Regions from separate parts of the Bradyrhizobium sp. B025 genome, predicted to be linked through region 2. Evidence: predicted binding sites of a transcription regulator. Region 2 holds the regulator's gene; each other region holds the start of a gene.

Region 1 (2,262 bases), 880 kb from region 2:
GCGGCCCCGACACGAACCGAAAGATGAGCGGAACAACCATGTCGGCGCGGTCCGCGTAGGTGAGACCGACGCCGGACGAACTGGTCAGGATCATACGCTTCATCGTCTATGCGCCCGCCCCCACGCAAAACGAAACGGGCCCCGAAGACGTCGGCAACTCAACGTCCTCAGTGCCCGCTCCTCGCGAAAAACTCTCCGCGTTAAGACTTACTCGTCCGCCGGCTCCTCGCCGTCGGCGTCGCGCTCAGGGGTGCCGGCCAGAATCTGCTCGGCGATCAGGCCGGAGTTCTGGCGGATCGCGGTCTCGATCTTGGCGGTGATGTCGGGGTTGGCCTTCAGGAACGCTTTCGAGTTCTCGCGGCCCTGGCCGAGGCGCTGGCTGTCATAGGAGAACCAGGCGCCGGACTTTTCGACGATGCCGGCCTTGACGCCGAGATCGAGGATCTCGCCCATCTTGGAAACGCCCTCGCCGTACATGATGTCGAACTCGACCTGCTTGAAGGGCGGCGCCAGCTTGTTCTTCACCACCTTGACGCGCGTGGTGTTGCCGACCACTTCGTCGCGCTCCTTGATCGCGCCGATGCGGCGGATGTCGAGGCGGACGGAGGCGTAGAACTTCAGCGCGTTGCCGCCGGTGGTGGTCTCCGGTGAGCCATACATCACACCGATCTTCATGCGGATCTGGTTGATGAAGATCACCATGGTGTGGGACTTGTTGATGGACGCCGTCAGCTTGCGCAGCGCCTGGCTCATCAACCGCGCTTGAAGTCCCGGCAGCGCATCGCCCATCTCGCCCTCGAGCTCGGCCTTCGGCACCAGCGCCGCGACCGAATCGACCACCAGAACGTCCACCGCACCCGAGCGCACCAGCGTGTCGCAGATTTCCAGCGCCTGCTCGCCGGTGTCCGGCTGCGAAATCAGCAGCTCGTCGATGTTGACGCCCAGCTTGCGCGCATAGACCGGGTCGAGCGCGTGCTCGGCGTCGATGAAGGCACAGATGCCGCCCTTCTTCTGCGCTTCCGCCACCGTGTGCAGCGCCAGCGTGGTCTTGCCCGAGGATTCCGGCCCGTAGATTTCCACGACGCGCCCCTTCGGCAGGCCGCCGATGCCGAGCGCAATGTCGAGCCCGAGGGAACCGGAGGACACCGCCTCGACATCCATCGACCGATCGTTCTTGCCGAGCTTCATCACCGAGCCCTTGCCGAACTGGCGCTCGATCTGGGAGAGCGCGGCGGCCAGAGCTTTACTCTTGTCCATGGAAGATCCTTCGACGATACGCAGGGCAGTTGCGGACATTGGGTCGTGCTCCTTATGGCGAGGATTCGCTAGGGGGACAAACGATTGGCGAGGCGGGCCGGCGATAAAAGCAATGTACCCTATTTGTTCCTGGTTCGCAATATGTTCTTTTGCGGACTTCGGTACTGTCCGTATTTAACCCCCAGTGTCCTAAGCTGAATTCGGAAATGTCCTAATTTGTTCTTGATCGGACACAACCTGTTCATGCGCGTTTAGGATTAACTCGTTATGGGTGTAGCGTATAAGGGCCGGGGCGTTCCGCCAGAAGAACACCCTGGCCACCAGAAGAACACCCTGAAACGTTCACTTTGGAACAGAAGGCAGGCTGACTGCATATTAAGCTCGCAAGAACTCAAACCCTGCGGTTAGGACCCGTAAAGACCAAGACGAGGTTGTGTCATGAGGCAGCGCCGTCGTTTCACGCAAACCGTCCCTCTTGAGGAGCGACTTTCCGAAGAAGCGAAACGTCTCCGCGAACGGGCCAAAGCCCTCCCCCATGGTCCTCAACGAGAGGACCTCCTGCGCAAAGCCCGCCAAGCCGAGATCGGCTCGCACATGAGCGAGTGGCTCACATCGCCGGGGCTTCAACCGCCAAAGCCAGCGTAGGCGCAAAGCACGCCTCAGGTATCGAGTTGCCCGGCATAGATCCGGATTCGTCCCGGCGTGGTCATTCGCAGCCTGCCCTGAAGAAAGACCATGTAGCCTAGCGCGATCAATCGGGCGCGATGTTTGGCAGGGATCGCAGGCGCAGCGCTATTTGCAGCCGCATGACCGACCGCGAGCAAAGAGGCGAACTCTTCATGGGTGAGCTTTTTCGCTTTTGCGGTCATGACCTCAGCATGAACCGCTTCGGCGATCCTGCATGTTCGGTTTTGCTCAGATCCCTGGAAATAAATAAATAAAGGCCGCCTCAGTTGGCGGCCAATAGCCCTGTTTGTCGGCGGCTCCTTCGCTGATCCCCAGTGT
Region 2 (2,262 bases):
GTCTTCTCGGTTGTAGGCAAATCTGCGGCTTGGCTTCGCAGGCTGCCATCACAATATCTTTTTCAAATGCGTCAGGAACAAAAACCGCTTCCGTGCATTTGGCGTGCATCTTCGTCAGCGACCAGCAGGTGCCGACCAGCCCGAATATTGCCAGGCGGGTTGCGACGGCTGCGCGACGGCGTTGCGCAATTGCTCGCTCGCCGTCGTCGGCGTTGCCTTGCGGGCATGGTGCGACTGCGCGGCGAAGGCTTGCGATGCCGACGCGGATGCTGCGATCAGCGCCACCGTGACGGTGCTCAAAACGATCTTGCGCATTGATTGCCTCCTCGATCTCCAGGGCCACGAAGCGATGAGGGCTTCGTGCGGCGTCGCGAGGATGTAGCGCTAGAGAGGGGCCGGATAATCTGAGCAAAACCAGAAAGACTATCCAGCCGGAGCGGACAATCGTCCGCTCCAATCGTCAACGACGCGGGTCGCCAACCGGCGGGCCGCGCTTAGGTGATTGCTTGAGCATGATCTCCGCGCAAGCGCGTCCTGCGCTTGTCGCGAGGGAAAACCGCTGCGCACTTTGCGCTAACGCGGCTCTCCAGTCCGGATCATGCTCAGTACTTCCGGTACAGGCCGATCAGCTTGCCCTGAATCTTCACTCGGTTGGGCGGCAGGATGCGGACCTCATAGGCCGCATTGGCGGGCTCGAGCGCGATCGAGGCGCCGCGGCGGCGGAAGCGCTTCAGCGTCGCTTCCTCGTCGTCGATCAGCGCCACCACGATGTCGCCGGTGTCGGCGCTCTCATTGCGCTGGATCAGCGCCATGTCGCCGTCGAGGATGCCGGCTTCGACCATCGAGTCGCCGCGCACTTCGAGCGCGTAGTGCTCGCCCGAGCCGAGCATGTCGGGCGGTACGCTGATGGTGTGGCTGCGGGTCTGCAACGCTTCGATCGGCGTGCCGGCCGCGATGCGGCCCATCACCGGCACCGCGACGGGGCGTTCGCCCTCGTCCGCGCTGGAGCTCGCTCGCACCTTGCCGAGATTGCCCTCGATGACGCTCGGCGTGAAGCCACGGCGGTTGCCAGCGGCGGCCTGCAGCTCGGGCAGCTTGATCACCTCGATCGCGCGGGCCCGGTTGGGCAGGCGCCGGATGAAGCCGCGCTCCTCCAGTGCGGTGATCAGGCGATGGATGCCCGACTTCGAGCGCAGGTCGAGCGCGTCCTTCATCTCGTCGAAGGAGGGCGGCACACCGCTTTCCTTCAAACGCTCGCTGATGAATCGCAGAAGCTCGTATTGTTTGCGCGTTAACATCTCGACCAAATCCCCCGGTTGATGTCGTTCGATTCCGAGACGGTGAATTCAGCGGCGAGCCGCCAGATGCTCGAAACAAATCATGAACGGACACTATATGTTCGATATGTGTTCCGCAACTGCTTAATTTACCGTGAACGCGACAAAGTTCGCGGAACGCGCAGGACCAGTGCGTTCAGGCGGGCAGTCGCAGCACCTCGCAAGGCGCGCCTGCCTCGGCCTTCGGCGCGAACGGCGCGCGCACGAGAAGTGCCTGCGCCGCAGCGAGATTCGCAAGCAGCGAGGAATCCTGATGATTGACGGGAAGGGCGACAAGCATGCCGTCGTCGCGCCGCTCCAGGCGCGCACGAAGATAGTCCTCGCGCTGGTCATTGGCGCCGACATCGCGGCCGAGCACGGCGCGCTCGCGACGATGGTGAATCACGGCGCGGCCCGACAGGGCGCGAATCAACGGCACCATGAACAGGAAGCCGCACACATAGGACGACACGGGATTGCCGGGCAGGCCGATCACCCCCATCGCCCCTAGCCGGCCGTGCATCATCGGCTTGCCCGGCCGCATCGCGATCTTCCAGAACGCCATCGCAATGCCTTCGGCCTTCAGCGCCTGCTGGACCAGATCGTGGTCGCCGACCGAGGCGCCGCCGATCGTGATCAGGATGTCGGCGCCGCTCTCTCGGGCACGGCGGATGCCGGCTGTGGTGGCCTCCAGCGTATCGGCGGCAACGCCGAGGTCGATGGTATCTGCGCCCTCCTGGCGGGCGAGGGCGTGCAGGGCATAGCCGTTGGAATAGACGATCTGGCCGGGGCCCGGCGTGGTGCCCGGCATCACCAGCTCGTCGCCGGTGGCGAGGATCGCGACCTTCGGACGGCGGCGGATGGGCAGGTCTGGATGGTTCATCCCGGCGGCGAGCGCGAGGTCGCGCTCGGTGAGCCGGGTTCCCTTGCGAAGGAGCACGTCGCC
Region 3 (2,262 bases), 2.5 Mb from region 2:
AAAAGTCGCCAAGGCTGATCTCTCCTTCCGGCATCATCACGCTCTTGACGCACGCGATGATGGGCGCGGCGATCGGCCTCGCCTTCGGTCTCGTGCTCATTCTGTCCAACCCGGCGGTGGCAAATTTGCTGAACCATGGCGGAGATTCAGCCGCGGCCGTTTTCGTCGTCACGCTGGTGACGACGTTCGCGATCGGCGCGATGCTCACGGGCATCGTGTTCATCATCGCCGAGGACAAGGAATTTTGAAGCGCGCGTGAAACCCGCGAGGCTGCTTTGCCGGGAACTCCTGCGGCGAATGGCAGTTGGCTGCCTGCGTCATTTTAACTCAGGGAGTTCCTGCGCATGAAGACGACCAAGCTCGCCCTCGCCGTGATGTTGGCAACCGGCCTCGCCGCCGCCCCGTTCGCCGCACAGGCGAAGTCGCACAAGGCGAAACATGAGTCCTCGACGTCGTCCTCGCAGACGACGGGCGCCAACACGAAATCCAAGGGCGCCGATCCTTCCGGTCAGGGCGGCTCCGGTCCCGGCTCCGATCAGGGCGGCACCATGACGAACAAGGGTACTGGCAACACCAAGTAGACTCGCCGCCGTTCATCGAAGGCCCCGTGATCGCGGGGCCTTCTTGCTTTGCTGTTCGATACAATCCTTCTCACGCCACATCGTCGGCGCACGCCTTTAGCTGCGCCGGATGTCGGCGATGTTCGGGCCGCCTGCGGAGTTTGTCTTCACGAGATGGTCGAGCCGCGCCCGCTTGCGCGCGATCAGAAGCTGGGCCGCAGCGTCGTCGAGACCCTCACGCTGCAATTGCCGGATCGCGGACCCCAGCTCCAGGATCTCGGCGCGCAGTCTCAAGATCCGGTACGTGTCCGGGTCTTCCTCCACGGCACGCTCCCAAATGTCTCAGCGACGCACGATTGCGCGCGCGGGATCAGCGGCTTTCTTGAGGGAACGAAGACGTACACGATCGCGAACATCCGGCAGGACATCACCACCGCCAGCCGCCTTCCATTCGCCGATCAGCAGATTGATTTTCCGGCGCAGATCCATCTGCGCCAGGGCCTTTTCTGTGCAGTCGCGATCGCGGTCGACGAGCTCGCGCACGGACGCCTCGACATCGGCCATTTCCAGCCTCAAGGCACTGATCTTACGTCGAATTTCATTAATTCTGTTGTCCATGGCTTGTTAGAACAAAATAAGAACATATAGTCAAGTCACGATTTCAGAACGGAGAGGCCAGATGCAGGTTCAAGGTAAATACGACGCCAGGGTTTTCCTCGCGGAGCAGATGACGCGGGCACAAGGCCTGAGGTTGAAGCGGCTCAGCGAGGAGGCCTATCAGCCCACGCAATATGATCGGGGTCTGTCCTTCACTGAAGCTGCGCGCCGCATCCAGGTGCTCGAGGCGGAGATCGAACTGGCGAATTCCTTCTAGCCAGGCTGCGTCGCGCATCCGGACGTTGCGGGCGCGCCTTCGGAACCATGCCTGTGTCGAATGGTTTTCTCCCGGCCAAGGGAGAATCTGAATGGCACGCAAGGCAAAGAAGCGCCGTTACTCGCGCAGCGCCGGGAGCGATGTCGAAAGCGAAATGCGGCGCTACAAGAAGGGCACGGCCAAGAGCGGCCGCGGTGGTCGCGGCGGACGCGTGAAGAGCCGCAAGCAGGCGATCGCAATCGGCCTGTCGAAGGCGCGCAAGAAAGGCAAGAAGGTCCCGAAAAAGGCCTCGAAGAAAACTGCCAAGAAGAAGACGGCCAAGAGAGCAGCCAAGAAAAAGTCCAAGCGCAAATCCGCCAAGCGGTAGTGGCAATCGGCGCTAGATCATGCTGCCCGGCATGAAGCAGCGGATCGAGATGCCAAACGCGGTCTTCACCGGCCACACCATGGTGCGACCGGCGCGGTTCGGCTCGGTGATGACGGCTTCATCGGGCACATCGACCCACTGCCCATCGAGGCGGACGCGATAGTGCCCGTCATGCGATTCCCAATCGGGATCGGAGACGGCAAATCCGTCGGCATCCGAGCAGCACGGGCCGAGATGGCTGCGCAGACTGTCGAACCAGGGCTTGAGCGGCGAATCGGCGTAGCGGCCGTCATCACGCCCCAGGGCGCTTCCAGCCGACAGTACGAGCGGCGCCACGAGCAGCGCACATCTCAGCGAGAGCTTCAATCGATCCATGTCGGCACCGATCAAATACGAACCGCCGGCCGGTTCCACAAAACGGCCGGACGTCCGAAGTTCCACTCTAGCAGCTCGCCTTGGCG

Evidence for each region. Region 2 encodes LexA, which represses DNA repair genes until DNA is damaged. Its sites were predicted from a motif close to TGTTCNNNNTGTGTTCNG; they were not measured.
Region 1: the regulator LexA is predicted to act here: its motif matches at 1,371-1,388, upstream of recA (recombinase RecA).
Region 3: the regulator LexA is predicted to act here: its motif matches at 1,186-1,203, upstream of ACE10W_RS09710 (DUF3072 domain-containing protein).

Annotation. Positions count from the first base shown of each region.
Region 1 is NZ_CP170150.1:5,511,660-5,513,921, forward strand. Features, by position in the region: gene ACE10W_RS25830 (hypothetical protein) at 1-103, opposite strand, end outside; gene recA (recombinase RecA) at 208-1,296, opposite strand; gene ACE10W_RS25840 (hypothetical protein) at 1,917-2,126, opposite strand.
Region 2 is NZ_CP170150.1:4,628,748-4,631,009, reverse strand. Features, by position in the region: gene ACE10W_RS21420 (hypothetical protein) at 115-315, opposite strand; gene lexA (transcriptional repressor LexA) at 603-1,298, opposite strand; gene glp (gephyrin-like molybdotransferase Glp) at 1,474-2,262, opposite strand, start outside.
Region 3 is NZ_CP170150.1:2,096,504-2,098,765, reverse strand. Features, by position in the region: gene ACE10W_RS09730 (hypothetical protein) at 1-248, shown strand, start outside; gene ACE10W_RS09735 (hypothetical protein) at 1-37, opposite strand, end outside; gene ACE10W_RS09725 (hypothetical protein) at 345-581, shown strand; gene ACE10W_RS09720 (hypothetical protein) at 678-884, opposite strand; gene ACE10W_RS09715 (hypothetical protein) at 903-1,124, opposite strand; gene ACE10W_RS09710 (DUF3072 domain-containing protein) at 1,240-1,434, shown strand; gene ACE10W_RS09705 (DUF6496 domain-containing protein) at 1,526-1,801, shown strand; gene ACE10W_RS09700 (hypothetical protein) at 1,814-2,176, opposite strand.